Regions from separate parts of the Stenotrophomonas sp. YJH_SMC_101-4 genome, predicted to be linked through region 2. Evidence: predicted binding sites of a transcription regulator. Region 2 holds the regulator's gene; the other holds the start of a gene.
What was found. The regulator FliA, encoded in region 2, starts transcription of late flagellar genes. The targets are predictions, from matches to a motif close to TAAAGTTTNNCNNNCNNNGGCCGATAA.
Positions count from the first base shown of each region.

Region 1: a site for FliA is predicted at 5,389-5,415, ahead of AC5P8D_RS18680 (GGDEF domain-containing protein). Genes of this name have one in related genera too.

Region 1 covers NZ_JCAFTP010000006.1:1,650-9,477, forward strand. The annotation lists gene AC5P8D_RS18660 (DUF2628 domain-containing protein) at 1-774, opposite strand; gene AC5P8D_RS18665 (lytic murein transglycosylase) at 801-2,987, opposite strand; gene egtD (L-histidine N(alpha)-methyltransferase) at 3,066-4,040, opposite strand; gene egtB (ergothioneine biosynthesis protein EgtB) at 4,037-5,308, opposite strand; gene AC5P8D_RS18680 (GGDEF domain-containing protein) at 5,459-6,742, shown strand; gene AC5P8D_RS18685 (YchJ family protein) at 6,724-7,116, opposite strand; gene AC5P8D_RS18690 (sulfite exporter TauE/SafE family protein) at 7,198-7,828, shown strand, end outside.
Region 2 covers NZ_JCAFTP010000001.1:1,070,534-1,078,361, reverse strand. The annotation lists gene AC5P8D_RS04990 (flagellar motor protein) at 1-3, opposite strand, end outside; gene AC5P8D_RS04985 (chemotaxis protein CheA) at 105-1,937, opposite strand; gene AC5P8D_RS04980 (protein phosphatase CheZ) at 1,940-2,545, opposite strand; gene cheY (chemotaxis response regulator CheY) at 2,545-2,937, opposite strand; gene AC5P8D_RS04970 (RNA polymerase sigma factor FliA) at 2,995-3,738, opposite strand; gene AC5P8D_RS04965 (MinD/ParA family ATP-binding protein) at 3,735-4,622, opposite strand; gene flhF (flagellar biosynthesis GTPase FlhF) at 4,609-6,237, opposite strand; gene flhA (flagellar biosynthesis protein FlhA) at 6,383-7,828, opposite strand, start outside.

The DNA of each region.
Region 1 (7,828 bases), on a different contig from region 2:
CTACCCCGCCAATGCGGCACCGACGGTGCTCAGTGCCACCGCGATGACGATGGCGATCAGTGTGGCGACCACGCTGGTGCCGCCGCGCGCGGTCAGCTCGCTGCGCAGCCGTGCGTCATCGCCGCCGCTGACGGCACGGGCTTGGGCGATCAGGCGTTGGCAGTGTGCCAAGTACCAGGTGTTGCCAAAGGTGCCGGTGGTGACGCTGAGCGCGATGGTGATGACCAGCGACACGCCTTCGGGCACATCCAGCAAGGTCTCCACCACGCTGATCAGCAGCAGCAGGCCGACCCACATTGCCGCCAGGCGGTACATCCTGCGGTACATCATCCAGATCGGGCCGAGCAGGAAGGCCGGCCAGTGCCAGGTTCCACTGGCGGTGGCAATGCCCTGATCCAGCCGCCAGCGCTGGCGATAGATCGGGAAGTTGCCGCCGACCACGCTGGCGTACAAGGCCATCTCGCCCTCCAGCCCCGCGGCGGCAGCCGTATCCGGTGCAGCGGCGGGGGCTCGATACGGATCGGACGGATCGCCGACACTTGGCGCAACGACCTCAACCGGTGGGGCTGTGTCGATATCCGGAGCCGGCGCCATCTCGATGGGCGTTGAATCCTGTTCCAGCTCCGCCAAGGGGCGCCATGAGGGCATGCCTTCGCACCAGAGCAGCGTGCGCGCCGTAACCGTCCCTTCCTGCTGCAGCTGGCGAAGACCGGCCAGATCCACCGGCCCACTGCTCTGCCTGCCATTGGCGTACCACCATTGTGCTTCCTGCATGAAAACATCCTTGCTGCGTTGATTCGTTACCGGGTTACCGGTGTCCACGGTGCCGCGGACAATGTCTGTGACAGCACATGGCTGCCACCCGGCGGCAGGGTCACCACGTCGGGTCCGGCGTTGGCCGCTTCCAGGCAGACGTAGTCGCGCCAGCCCTCACCCACATCTGCCATCTTCGCTGCAGCCTCGGCACCGGGATTCCACGCCACCAGCGAGCGGCTTCCTTCCGTACGGATGTCGATGCGGCGTTTCAGCACCGGATCACGCAGGACATAGTGACCCTTGGCCTGCGTGTAGATGCGGTCGCTGCGCCCGGGATCACGGGGATCGCGCAACGTCCAGGCGCCCTGCTGCCGACGCGGCGTCGCATAGTTCTCGAACTTGTCCAGATAGTCCAGTCCGTCCACGCCGTCCACATCCACCGCGCTGGCATCACCCACGCGGAAATAGTTGTGCAGCGCCTGGGTGATGCTGGCAGGGGAACTGCCGACGTTCTCGGTGATCAGTCGCTGGGTCAACTGGCGGCCTACACGCACAGTCATCCTCAATCGCAGGTCCAGGCTCTGCAGCACCGGGGGTGCCAGCGTGAGCTCGATGCTGCCGTCGTCCAAGCGACGGGCCTGTTGCAGTTCCCACGGCACGGTACGGACGAAACCGTGGGCGGGCACGTCGTTGCCCTGGCCTTGGCGGCCGAAGTACGGCCAGCAGACGGGGCTGCCTCCGCGGATCGGCGTGGGCAGTTCGGCGCGCCGGGGGGACAGCCACATCAGATCCGGCTGGCCCTCGGGCACGAAGGAAAGCAGCTGGCCGCCAAACACACTGATGGCCGCGCTGGCGTCGCCGGTTTCCACCAGCCAGGCATCGAGCCCCTGGTACTGCCCGCTGCGTACACCCTGGATCTGCTGCACGTGGGATCGACTCCGTATGGCCGACGATTGCACGGCACTGTAGTTGCTGGGAAGCATGAAACGCGTGGGCACCGGTGCAGTGCGCGGCGCGTTCTGCAGAGTGCGAAGGATACGCTGTCCCGCGCGCCCATCTGCGTTGGCCCAGCCCAGGCGCTGCTGCTCGACCTGGATAGCGCGACGCGTGGCCGTACCGATCATGCCGTCGGCGCTTCCGATGTCGTGGCCGCGGGCCAGCAGCAGGGTCTGCAGCAGGCGGCGCTCATCGCGGCCGATACCGGGATCATCGGTCGGCCAGGCCGTGGCCAGGCCCGTGCCGCCACGCAGCTGGTCGGCCAGCGTGGCGATCGCCAGCGCGTAGCTTTCGGCAGCGTTGTAGCTGTAGATCGCGTCGTAGTTGCGGAACACCAGCAACGCAGGGCCCTTGCCGCCCGCCGGCAGCAGCAGGGCCGCGCGCGCGTCGGCAGGCAGGTTGGCCGGGGCCAACGCGCTGCCATCCAATGCGGTCACACCTTGCGCACGCCAGTCGGCCAGCGCCCGACGCTGGGTGCGCCCGGCCTGGCTGGCGTCGAAACCGGGCGGGATACGCACTTCCATGCCCCACGGCTCTCCGCTGCGCCAGCCGGCGCGCTTGAGGTAATTGGCGGTGGAGGCCAGCGCATCGGGAATGCTGCCGACCAGATCGCGGCGGCCATCGCCATCACCGTCCACGGCGATGCGTGCATAGGTACTGGGCATGAACTGCGTATGCCCGAAGGCACCGGCCCAGGAACCGGTGAGCCCCTGGGCCTGCAGGTCCCCGCGGTCGATCAGCTTGAGCAGCGCCAGCAGTTCACCGCGGAAGAAGGGTTGGCGACGGCCGGCGCAGGACAGCGTGGCCAGTGATTGCAGCAACGGGCGCTTGCCGAACACGCGGCCGTAGTCGCTCTCCACGCCCCAGACCGCGACGATGGTGGCCGGATCGACGCCGTACTGCGCCGAGACCCGATCGAGCAGGTCGCGGTGCTGCTGCAGCATGGCGCGACCATCAGCCACGCGCTGGCGATCGACCAGCGCGGCCAGGTAGTCCCAGATCGGCGTGGTGAATTCCGGCTGCGCGTCGAGCAGGCCGAGCACGCTGGGATCGGGGGTGAGCCCGGCGATAATCCCATTGAAGCGGTCGGCACTGATGCCCTGGCTGGCGGCTGTCGATTGCAGGACGGCCAGGCAGCGGCTGAAAGCGGCATCGCTGCTGGCCGCAGGCGCTGCTGTCGAAGCGGGTGCCGCGGCGAGCACGGCCGCCAGGCCGAGCGTGGTCAGAATGGGCATGGCGTCCTCCGTGTTGCCGTTGCAGGGCCATCTTAGGCGCAGCGTAGGCGAACCTGAAGCAGCGCGGGCTGGCGGCGGCTAAAGGGCGCGAAGCAGGCGCAGGCCATAGGCCGGGCTTTCAGCATCCCAGCGCCGCACGACCTGCAGGCCCGCTGGCAGCAGCAACGCTTCGAAGCTGTCGTCGGTGTACTTGTGGCTGTATTCGACGCGGATCGGCTCGTCGGCCTGGAAGTGGAAGGTGCGGCCATCCAGACGGACGTCCTGTGCGCGCTGGCTGACCAGATCGGTTTCGATGCGCAGCCGCGCAATGCTGTAGCGGGCGCGGTGGCGGAAGCCGTCCAGATCGAAGTCGCTGCCGATCTCGCGGTTCAGGCGCGCCAGCAGGTTGAGGGTGAATGCAGCAGTGATGCCCTGCACATCGTTGTAGGCGGCTTCGATCAATGCCGGGTCCTTGTGCAGATCGATGCCGACCAGGGCCAGGCCATCGCGGCCCATGGTCTGGCGCATCGCGCGCAGCAGTGCGACGGCATCCTCTTCGACGAAATTGCCCAACGTGGAGCCCGGGAAGAACAACAGGCGCCGCGCAGGCTCGCGTTCCGGTGCCGGGACGGCGACCGCGCGGGTGAAGTCGGCACAGACCGGCAGCATCTCGACGTCCGGCAGCGCCGGGGCCAGATGGTCGATGCTGGACAGCAGCGCGGCGCGCGAGATCTCGATGGGGGTGTAGGCCACGGGGTCCTGCAGTGCCGCCAGCAGCAGCGCGGTCTTGCGGCCACTGCCGCTGCCCAGCTCCACCACATGAACATGAGGACCGACGCTGCGGGCGATGTCCGGCAGCACCCGCGCCAGCAGCGCCAGCTCGGTACGCGTGGGGTAGTACTCGCAGGTCTGCGTGATCTGCTCGAACAGGCGTGAGCCGCGTGCATCGTAGAAATACTTGGATGGCAGCTGGCGCGGTGTGCGCGACAACCCGGCCACCACGTCGGTGAGGATCTGCTGGCGGCCGGGGGTGAGGTCGGTCAACGCCTGCAGCGCGTCGTGCACGGTGCTCATGTGAGGTCCCTGGCCAGGCGCAGTCCGGAGAACTGCCAGCGCGCCGGCGGCATGAAGAAATTGCGATAGCTGGCGCGCACATGGCCCCGTGGCGTGACGCAGCTGCCGCCGCGCAGCACCCATTGGCCGCACATGAACTTGCCGTTGTACTCACCGAGGTTGCCCGCGAAAGGGCGGTAGCCGGGATAGGCACCATACGCGCTGTGAGTCCACTCCCAGACATCACCGAACAGCTGGCGCAGGCCGCTGCCCTGCCCCGCCTGCGGGTGCAGGTGATCGTCATCGGCAAAGTGGCCCCGCACCGCCTGAGACGCGGCGGCGGCCTCCCACTCGAACTCGCTGGGCAGGCGTGCCCCGGCCCAGCGAGCACAGGCATCGGCCTCGAAGTAGCTGAGATGGCAGACCGGCGCGTGCGGATCCAGCTCGCGCCAACCGCCCAGGGTGTATTCGCGCTGCAGGGTGTCATCCCAGTACAGCGGGTGCTGCCAGTCCTCGGCTTCACGCAACGCCCAGCCTTCACTGAGCCACCAGCGCGGTTCGCGGTAGCCGCCGGCATCGATGAAAGCACGGTACTCGGCATTGCTGACGGGACGTTCGGCCAGAGCATGTGCCGGCAGCAGCACGCGGTGCGGCGGCGATTCGTTGTCGTAGGCAAACGCAGCGTGCTGCGGCCAGGATGCAGCGCCGACGGTAACGATGCGCTCGGGTGATTCGATCCAGCCCTGTGCACTGGCAGCGCCAGGGGGGGTGGGCAGGTCCTCGCGGTAGGCCGGCTGCAGCGGATTGCACCAGAACGCGTGCTTGATGTCGGTCAACAACAACTCCTGATGCTGTTGTTCGTGCTGCAGGCCCAGCTGCAGGTTGTGCAGCGCGTGTGGGTCCAGGTCACCTGCCGATAGCCGCGACTGCACCTGTGCATCGACCTGCTGGCGATAGTCATGCACCTGCTGGAGCGAGGGCCGTGAGAGGAGGCCGCGCTGCGGCCGGGCATGGGCGGGGCCGATACTCTTGTAGTAGCTGTTGAACAGGTAGTCCCATGCAGGGTCATGTGCAGGCGCAGCCGGGAAGCCGGCCAGCACGAAGCGTTCGAAGAACCAGGTGGTGTGGGCCAGGTGCCACTTGCTGGGGCTGGCATCGGCCATGCTCTGCAGCATGGCGTCCTCGGCGCTGAGTGGGCCGGCCAGTTGCATGCTGCGCGCACGCACGCGTGCGAACTGGTGGGCGAGATCGTGCTGCGGGGCAGCGACGGCGGCGGGTACGCTGTCCATGCCGACAGCATCGGTGCCGGCGGGTGAGTGCGATGTCATGGTCCGGCGTCACTTCGTTCACATGGATGGGCCTGCCGCATTCAAGAAGCCGCCCCGAACGCCGCTAACGGCAATGCTGCGGCCGCGTCGTCACCGCGCTGGAATTCCTGATTGCCCCTGCATCCGCTCCGCCAGCCTGCGCACTACCTGTTCGTGCTGCCCGCCGTGCTGGTTGCCGTGGTGCTGTGGGCGGCGTTGGGCAACGAAGACGTGGCCAGTCCGGCCCAACGCGTTCTGCCCTGGCTGCTGGCCTGCCTCGGTGCCGGCCTGGCCCTTCTCTACCACCAGGTGCGTGCGCTCTGCCTGCTGTTGGTGGTGGCAGTCATGTTCGCGATGCTGCACCAGGATGTCGGCGGCTACCTGCGCAGCGGCCATGTCAGCGCGCTGACACCGCTGCGCTTCCATGCCATCTCGGCGTGGCTGCCGTTGCTGTTCGCCGGCCTGTCGTTGTGGCCGGAGCGTGGGCGGCGCAGGCACGACCTGCTGTTGCGCTCCGTCGCCAGCAGTACGGCATTGCTGATCTTCCTGCTGCTGGCCGCGCAGCAGCCGCGCGGCATGCATGATCTGCTGTCGAACCGTCATTGGGCGTGGATCCCGGCCGACTGGAACGCGCTGGCGCAGCTGCCGGCGCTGCTGTTCCTGCTGGCCACGGCGGCGCTGGGTTGGCAGGCATGGCGGCATCCGCGGCCGCTGCACACGGCTATGCTGCTGGCGCTGCTGTGCCTGTGGTGGATGCTGCCGAGGGTCTTCCTGCAGCCGGTGCTGCTGCCTGCGCTGGCCAGTGCGGCCCTGCTGCTGATGCTGGGCGCGATGCTGCAGGAGTCGTTCCACATGGCGTTCCGCGACGAACTGACCGGCTTGCCGGGGCGCCGCGCCTTCAATGAGACCCTGCAACGGGCGCGCGGCACCTACAGCATCGCGATGGTGGACGTGGACCACTTCAAATCGTTCAACGACACCCACGGCCACGACACCGGCGACGACGTGCTGCGCCTGGTGGCCTCGCGGCTGGCGCGGGTCGGTGATGGTGGACGTGCGTTCCGCTACGGCGGCGAGGAGTTCGCGGTGGTGTTCCTGGGCCAGCCGGCCGACGCCTGCATGGATGCCGTGGAAGCCTTGCGGCAGAGCATCGAGGACACCCGCATGCAGCTGCGCGACCGCAGCACCCGCAGCCGCGACGATGACGCCGGGCGTCAGCAACGCGGGCGCGGCGGCAGCGGCCCGGTGGTGCAGGTGACGGTGAGCATCGGCCTGGCCGACAGCCTTGTGGACCCGCGCCCGGCAGCGGTGGTCAAGGCCGCCGACCGGGCGCTGTACGCAGCCAAGGACGGCGGCCGCAACCAGATCCGGGCGAACGCCGGACAGCGGGATGAGGCTCAGACTGCGTCGAGGTAGTACCAGCGACCGTCGATGCGCAGGAAGCGGCTGTGTTCGGTCATCTTCACCGCGCTGCCGCCGCCTACCCGGTAGCGGGCGGTGAACCTCACCTCGGCGCTGTCAGCGCCGGTGACGGTGTGCTCATGGACGGTCAGGCCCAGCCAGTGCGTACGCTGCCCGGGCGCGTCATCCAGCGACAACTCGACCGGACGCGTGTCCGGATGCCAGCTCTGGCGCAGGTAGCCTGCCAGGCCCCGCACGTACGCGCTGTAGCGCGAACGCATGAGGCGTTCGGCGTCGGGGACGGTGTCGCCGGCATGGAAACGGCCACAGCAGGCGGCGTACTCCGCGGGTAGCCCGCAGGGACAGGGATCGGCAGGTTTTCGGCTCATGCGCGCATTGTCGCGCGGGGCGCCGCCAGCATCCATCGGCGAAGGGCGTATGCTGTCGCGCCCCCACCTTGATTGATCGCCGTGCTGGAACTGGTTCCCCCCGAGTTGTGGTGGCTGGTGGTGATCGCCTTCATCGCCGGTCTTGTGGATGCCGCCGTCGGTGGCGGTGGCCTGGTGCAGCTGCCGGGACTGTTCACGGTGCTGCCGCAGCAGACACCGGCGATGCTGTTCGGCACCAACAAGTTCAGTTCGATGTTCGGTACCGGTGCGGCTGCCTGGCGTTACGCGCGCAACGTGCGTTTCCCGTGGAAGCCGGTACTGTTCGCGGCTGGTACCGCCTTCATCTTCTCCTTCGCCGGGGCCACTGCGGTAAGCCTGCTGCCCAAGGACGCGGTGCGCCCGCTGGTGCTGGTCCTGCTGATCGCGATGCTGGCCTACACGCTGTGGAAGAAGGACTTCGGCGCGTTGCACCGGCCACAGGAGATCGGCCGCCGCGAGCTGGTGATCGCACTGGCGATCGGTGCGGCGATCGGGTTCTACGACGGCTTCTTCGGGCCGGGCACCGGCAGCTTCCTGATCTTCCTGTTCGTGCGCTTCTTCGGCCTGGATTTCCTGCGCGCGTCAGCGGCATCGAAGGTGGTGAACCTGGCGACGAATGTGGCGGCGATCTCATTCTTCGTGCCGACCGGCAACATCCTGTGGCTGTTCGCGC
Region 2 (7,828 bases):
CATGGTTCCGGTATCGGCGTGTATGAATGGGACTTGAGACACCGGTAGATCGCGTACAGACGGTAGTCACAGTTTTCGGGTCGCCGGGCGACGCCCGGCGGGGGTCATCGCAGTCCGTCCACGTCCAGGATCAAGGCCATGCGACCATCGCCGATCAAGGTTGCACCGGCATAACCGCGCAGGCCGCGCAGGGCTTTCGGCAGCGGCTTGATGACCACTTCCTCGCGCCCGCGCACCTGGTCCACGACCAGACCGAAGCGCGCTTCGCCGGCCTGCAGCACCACGATGGTCAGCAGGGGCGAGGCGGCCGGCGTCACATCCAGCCACTGGCGGAGATCGACCAGCGGCAGGGTGTGCGAGCGGCGGTCGAGCACGGCACGGCCATCGAACCAGCCCAGCGACGTGCGCGGTGCGTGCAGCACTTCCATCACGCGCGCCAGCGGCAACGCGTAGACGTCCTCACCGGCCTGCACCAGCAGGGTCGGCAGGATCGCCAGGGTCAGCGGCACGCGGATCAGGAAGCGGCTGCCACGGCCCAGCTCCGACTGGATCTGGATCTGGCCGCTCAGTTCGCGGATGCGTGACTGCACCACGTCCATGCCGACGCCGCGGCCGGAGATGTCGGTGACCTGCTGCTTGGTCGAGAAGCCGGGCAGGAACACCAGGTGCAGGCATTCCTCGCTGCTCAGGCGCGCGGCCGCCTCCGGATCGATCAGGCCCTTCTCGCGTGCCTTGGCACGCAGCTTTTCGGGGTCGATGCCGGCGCCATCGTCCTGCACCTCGATGCTGACGTAGTCACCTTCCTGCTGCGCCGACAGCCGCACGTGGCCCATCCGCGGCTTGCCCTGCGCCTCGCGCAGGTCGGGCATTTCCACGCCATGGTCGATGGCGTTGCGGACCAGGTGCACCAGCGGGTCGGCCAGCGCTTCGACCAGGTTGCGGTCGAGCTCGGTCTCGGCGCCGATCAGTTCCAGGTCCACTTCCTTCTTCAGCGAGCGGGCGACGTCGCGGGCCACCTTGGGGAAGCGGGAGAAGACCTTGCCCACCGGCTGCATGCGGGTACGCATCACCGCCGACTGCAGGCGGGCCGTGGCGATGTCCAGGGTGGACACGGCGCGGTCCAATTCTTCATCGCGCAGGCGTGCACGCAGGGTCTTGAGCCGATTGCGTGACAGCACCAGTTCGCCGATCAGGTTGACGATCGCGTCCAGGCGCTTGGTGTCTACGCGTACGGTATGTTCGGCCTCGGCCAACGGCTTGGCGGCCGGCTTTGCCACCGGTGCCGGTGCGGCGACCGGGCGCGGGGCTGCAGCCGGCGCCGGTGCCATGGCGGCAGCAGGCTTGGTGCCCGGTGCGGCGCCACCGTGCAGCTGGTCGAGCAGGGCTTCGAACTCGTCTTCGCTGATCAGTCCGTCGTCGGCCTTCTTCGCCGGTGCGACCGCGGTCGGCGCGTTGCCACCATGCAGCTGGTCGAGCAGGGCCTCGAATTCGTCGTCGGTGATCAGGTCGCTGCCACCCGCGGCGGGTGCTGCTGCGGCGGCGGGTGCCGCCAAGGCACCGCCGTGTACGTCGAACTGGGCGATCAGGTCCGGCGGTGCATAGCCCGGCTCGGTGCCGGAGGAAACTGCATCCAGCATCGACTGCAGGTAGTCCAGCGATTGCTGGGCCGCGTCGAAGTGATGGGCCTGCAGCACCGCCTGGCCGGCACGCGCGGCGCCCAGCGCTTCTTCAGCGGCATGGCACAGCTCGACCATGGCGGTGACGCCGAGGAATCCGGCGCCGCCCTTGAGCGTGTGATAGCCGCGGAACACCGCGTTGAGCTGATCGCTGTCCTGCGGTGCCTGCTCCAGCGACACCAGCTGTTCGCCGAGGCGATCCAGGATTTCCTGTGCCTCGATGATGAAATCGGCAGTGATGTCGTCGGATACCGCGCTCATGCTTACAGCCCCAGATCCGACAACAGGTCGTCGGCGTCGTTCTGCGAGACCGCGTGGCGGTCCAGTCCCTTCAGTGCCGGCCCGGCCAGTTCCGGGTCGGTGCGATGCTGTTCCGGTGGCAGGCCGAGTGCGCCGAAGCCTTCGTGCACGCGGCGGACGATGCCCACCACGCGACGGATGATCTGCCCGGTCAGGTCCTGGTAGCTCTGGGTCAGGGCGATCTCGGTCAGGTTGTGGCGGATGCGCTCGAGCTGCGCGTCCTGGCCCGGCTGCAGGCCTTCGGCGCGCAGCTGTTCGGTCAGGCTGCGGCATTCCTCGGCCAGGTCCAGGGTGCGGTGCGTGGCCTGTTCGGTCATCGCCACCACGTGGTCCAGGCGCGCGCAGGCATCGTCCAGTTCCCCGGCTTCGCTCGGCACGGTCGGCAGTTCACCCAGCGCCTGCCCCAGTTCGCGGGCCAGCCGCGAGAGCCCACTCATCATCGGCTGCGTGCGCAGCGCGACCAGTCCGTCGATGCGCTGCCGCCAGGCGGCTTCGTCACCGGACTCGAGTGCGTCCAGGGCCTCCTGCAGGCGCAGGGCGAGGGCGCTCTTGTCGACCGTGGTATCCATCAGGCGCTGGCCGCCAGGCGTTCGAAGATCTTGCCGAGCTTCTCTTCCAGCGTCTGCGCGGTGAACGGCTTGATGATGTAGCCGTTCACGCCGCTCTGGGCGGCTTCGATGATCTGTTCACGCTTGGCTTCTGCGGTGACCATCAGCACCGGCAGGGTCTTCAGCTTGGCATCGGCACGGATCGCCTTGAGCAGCTCGATGCCGGTCATCACCGGCATGTTCCAGTCGGTGACCACGAAATCGAACGGCTGGCTCTGCAGCAGCGACAGCGCGGCATGCCCGTCCTCGGCTTCGGCGGTATTGGTGAAGCCCAGATCGCCCAGCAGGTTCTTGACGATTCGACGCATGGTCGAGAAGTCGTCGACGATCAGGATGCGCATGTTCTTGTTCAAAGCAGAATTCCTTTGTTGTTCATTCCGGACGGCCGGGGGCAGCCGCCTCGGGGATGTTCATTCTTCGAGGCCGGCGTCGGCGGCCTCGAACAGCTTCAGCCGGCCACGCAGGCGCAGTACCGCCTGGCCGTGGATCTGGCAGACCCGCGACTCGCTCACGCCGAGCACCGCGCCGATCTCCTTCAGGTTCAGTTCCTGCTCGTAGTACAGCGAGAGCACCAGCTGTTCGCGCTCGGGCAGGTGGCCGATGGCCTTGCCCAGCTCGCGGCCGAACTCGCCGCGCTCCAGCACCTGCTGCGGGGTCGGGCCGCCCTGGGCCACGGTGTCCAGCTCGCCCTGGTCCTCGATGCGCGATTCAAGACTCAGCACCTGGCCACGGGCAGCGTCTTCCATCAGCCGCAGGTACTCGGGCAATGGCATCTCCATCGCGGCGGCCACTTCGGTGGCGCTGGCGGCACGGCCACTGCTCTGTTCCAGGCGGCGGATGGTGGCGGCGGCATCACGTGCACGGCGGTGCACCGAGCGCGGCACCCAGTCGCCACGGCGGATCTCATCGATCATCGAACCGCGGATGCGGATCGAGGCATAGGTCTCGAACGAAGCCCCCTGGTCGGCGTCATAGCTGCGCGAGGCTTCGATCAGTCCCATCATGCCGGCCTGGATCAGGTCGTCGACCTCGACGCTCGCCGGCAGGCGTGCGGCCAGGTGGTGGGCGATGCGCCGCACCAGGTCCGAATGCTGGGCGATGACCTCGTTGGCCGCCGTGCGCTGGACTTCCCGGTACTGGGCTGCGCCTTTCATGCGGCCACCCCGCGCTGCTTGAGAATACGCTCGAGGAAGAACTCAACGCCGCCGCGCGGTTCGGTCGGCGCCTGCCAGCGTGCGGTACGGCGGGCAATCTCGGTGATCGCCAACGCGGCCGGGCTGGACGGGTAGGCCTTTACCACTGGCTGCTGGCGCTGCACCGACAGGCGCAGCCAATCATCCTGCGGCACACAGCCCAGATAGTTCAGCGAGACATCGGCGAGGAATTTCTCGCAGACCCGGGTCAGCTTTTCGTACAGCACGCGGCCCTCGTTGGGGTCGCGCACCATGTTGGCCACCACCTGGATGCGGTCCACGCCGCGCTCGCGCGACAGCACCTTGATCAGCGCATAGGCGTCGGTGATCGAGGCCGGCTCGTCACAGACCACCACCACGGTGTCCTGCGCGGCCTGGCAGAAGGTCAGCACGCCATCGGTGATGCCGGCGGCGGTGTCCACCACCATGATGTCCAGTTCGCGTTCCAGTTCGGAGAACACGTTGACCAGGCCGACGTGCTCGGCCGGGGCCAGCTCGGCCATGTGCCGGCGACCGGACGCGGCCGGGACCACCAGCACGCCGTTCGGGCCTTCGACGATGACGTCATCCAGCGTGCAGCGGCCGGCGACCAGGTCGGCCAGGGTAAAGGTGGGGTTCAGGCCCAGGATCACGTCGATGTTGGCAAGGCCAAGGTCGGCGTCCAGCAGCAGCGTGCGCTTGCCCATGCCAGCCAGCGCCACGGCCAGGTTGGCCGAAACGTTGGTCTTGCCCACGCCGCCCTTGCCGCCAGTGACGGCAATGGTGCGCACAGGGCCGAGCGGCTCGCTGCGGGTGGCCGACAGCGGGAAGGTCTTGGTCAGCTTGGCGTACTCACGCGACGGCATGGTTCAACTCCGGGTTGCAGGGCATATCGGCCGCGCGGCGCAAATCTTCAAGGCGAAGTACGAGATTGGCCGCACTGGCCCGGTGCAGGTCCTCCGGAACGTCCTGGCCATCGGTCACCCAGGTGATCGGCAGGGCATGGTCCACGGCCACCGACAGGGCGTTGCCGAAGCGGCCGGTCTCGTCCAGCTTGCTCAGCACCAGACCCTGCAGGTTGGCGGCGCCGAAGCGGCGGACCACCTCGTCCATGTCGCCGAAGCTGGTATTGGCCGGCAGCACCAGCAGGGTGCGCACCTGGCGGGCGGCACGCAGCCACTGCAGCTGGGCGGCCAGCGCGCGGTCGCGCGGGCCCAGGCCGGCGGTGTCGATCAGCACCAGCTTGTAGTCCTTCAGGCGTTCCAGCAGCTGGTCCAGGTCGGTGCCACTGTTGGCCTCGTGCACCGCGATGCCGAGCTGGCGGCCGTAACCGTACAGCTGCTCGCGGGCACCGATGCGGGTGGTGTCGGTGGTGACCAGGGCCACATCACGCGGCGCGTGCTTCTCGGCGAAGCGCGAGGCCAGCTTGGCGATGGTGGTGGTCTTGCCGGCGCCGGTCGGGCCAACCAGGGCGATCACGCCGCCTTCTTCCAGCGGGTCGACCGGGGCGATCGGCAGCTTGCGCGAAATCAGCCCCAGCATCAGGCCGCGGCCACGGTGGGCTTCGGTCTCCAGCGGGATCTGCATGGCCACGTCGCGGGCCAGGCCGGCGTCGAAACCGTACTCGTCCATCAGGTCCAGCGCGGTGGCGCGCACCGGGCAGCCACGCAGGCGCTCGTCGGTGAAGCGGTTCATCTCGCGCTCGATCACCTGGCGCATGCCGGCCACTTCCTGGCGCAGCTGGCGGATCTCGGCGTCGTCCTGGGCGACCACGGTCAGCACCGGGGCCGGGGCGAGGGTGGGCTCCGGCGAGGTTTCGATGACGGCGTCGGCCACTGCCGGTTCGCTGGCGGCGATCTCCGGCTGTGCTTCGGTCGGAGCCGCGCCCGGCAGCGGCGGCGGCTGCACGGCGGGGGCCGCGCTTTCGTGATGCATCTCGTGCGGCGGGTCGACCTGGAAGCGGGCACGGTTGGCTGGCGCGCTGGCGGCCGGTGCCGATGCCGGTGCAACGATGGCCTCGGCGAACGGGGCGAAGATCTGTTCGGGCAGCGCCGGTTCGTTGACGGCAGCGCGGGCCAGGGTCGCGGCGAAGCCGGTGCTGCCGCGGGTCGGCACGATCTCGTCGGCGCTGTCCAGGGTACGGCCGGTGGCACCGACCGCGGCGCGGGCGAGGGCGGCCACGGCCGAGGTGGTCGCGGCAACCGGTTCCGGAGCGGGGGTGTTGCTGCGACGGCGGGTGACTGCGGCAATGACGGCATCGGCGGCGGTGCGCGGCTTGGGTGCCGGCGGCGGTGCCACGTCACGGCGCGAGGCTTCCAGTGCACGCTGCACGGCGCTCTCGTCATAGTTCGCGGCGGCGACGATCTCGATGCCTTCCTCGATCCGGCGGTTGGACAGGATCACGGCGTCAGGACCATGTTCCTTGCGCACCAGGTTCATGGCCGAGCGCATGTCGGCGGCGACGAATCGTTTGATTTTCATGCTGTGGTCACGGGACGAAGACGGCGGGGTGGCGGTCGGAGAACTCGGGTGGTCGGTGGTCTGCACGGTGCGGGTTCCCCTTGGTGTCTGTCTGTTGCGTTGGTTCGAAAGTGGTGTCTGTTTTCTGGCGCATCGGTGGGCGGCGTCAGCTGATCGTTCCGACCAGCTTCAGTCGCTTGTCCTCCGGCACCTCGCTGTAGGCCAGGACCGACAGCGACGGGACGCTGTGGCGGACCAGGCGCGCCAGCGCGGCGCGCACCGGGCCCGGTACCAGCACGACCGCCGGCTCGTTTCGCGCTTCCTGCTTGCTGACACATTCGGCCAGGCTCTGGTGCAGTCGCTCTGCGAGTCCGGGTTCCAGCGCGGCGCCGTTGCCCTGCGTGGACTCCTGCAAGACACGTTCCAATTGCGGGTTGAGGGTGAACACCGGCAGCTCCGCCGACATTCCGGCGATCTCCTGCACGATGAAACGGCCCAGTGCGGTGCGCACGGCGGCGGTCAGCACGGCCGGGTCCTGGCTGTTCGGCGCGTGTTCGACCAGTGCTTCGGCGATCTTGCGCAACTGGCGGATCGGAATGCGTTCGACCAGCAGGTTCTGCAGCACGCGCACCACCGCCGACAGCGGCAGCGCCTTCGGCGTCAGATCTTCGACGAGCTTGGGCGCGCTCTTGGCCAGGTTGGCCAGCAGGTGCTGCACTTCCTCATGGCCGAGCAGCTCGGGTGCGTGTTCGCGGATCAGGTGCGACAGATGGGTGGCGACCACGGTGGCCGGGTCGACCACCGTGTAGCCCAGCGTTTCGGCCTGGGCGCGCTGGTGCGGCTGGATCCAGGTGGCATCCAGGCCGAACGCGGGATCCTTGCCGGCAATGCCCTCCAGTGCGCCGAGCGCGCTGCCCGGGTCCAGGGCCAGTTCGCGGTCGGGGTGGATCTCGGCGGTGGCCACCGGCACGCCGTGCACCAGCACGCGGTAGCCGTTGGCGGGTAGTTCCAGGTTGTCGCGGATGTGCACCGACGGGATCAGGAAGCCGACGTCCTGGGTCAGCTTGCGGCGCACGCCCTTGATGCGCGCCATCAGTTCGCCGCCCTGGTTGCTGTCGACCAGCGGGATCAGCCGGTAGCCGACCTCCAGCCCCAGCGGATCGACCGGGCGCAGCTCGTCCCAGCTCAGTTCGGCGGTGGGCGCCGGTGCGGCCGGGCGACCCAGTGCGTTGAGCGCGGCGGCGTCATTACCTGCGGCTGCCGGGTCGGTGGCCGCGGCCTTGCCCTTGCGGTAGACCTTCCAGGCGATGAAGCCGAGGATCGCGGACAGCGTCAGGAAAGCGACGTTGGGCATGCCCGGCACCAGGCCGACCACGCCGATGATGCCGGCGGTGATCGCCAGCGCGCGGTACTGGCCGAACACCTGGCCGGTCATGGCCTGGGCCATGTCCTGCGAGCGCGAGGCGCGGGTGACCAGCATCGCCACCGCGCTGGAGACCAGCAGCGCCGGCAGCTGCGCCACCAGGCCGTCACCGATGGAGAGCAGGGTGTAGGTGGCGGCGGCGTCGCCGAACGGCATGCCATGCTGCAGCACGCCCACGGCCAGGCCGCC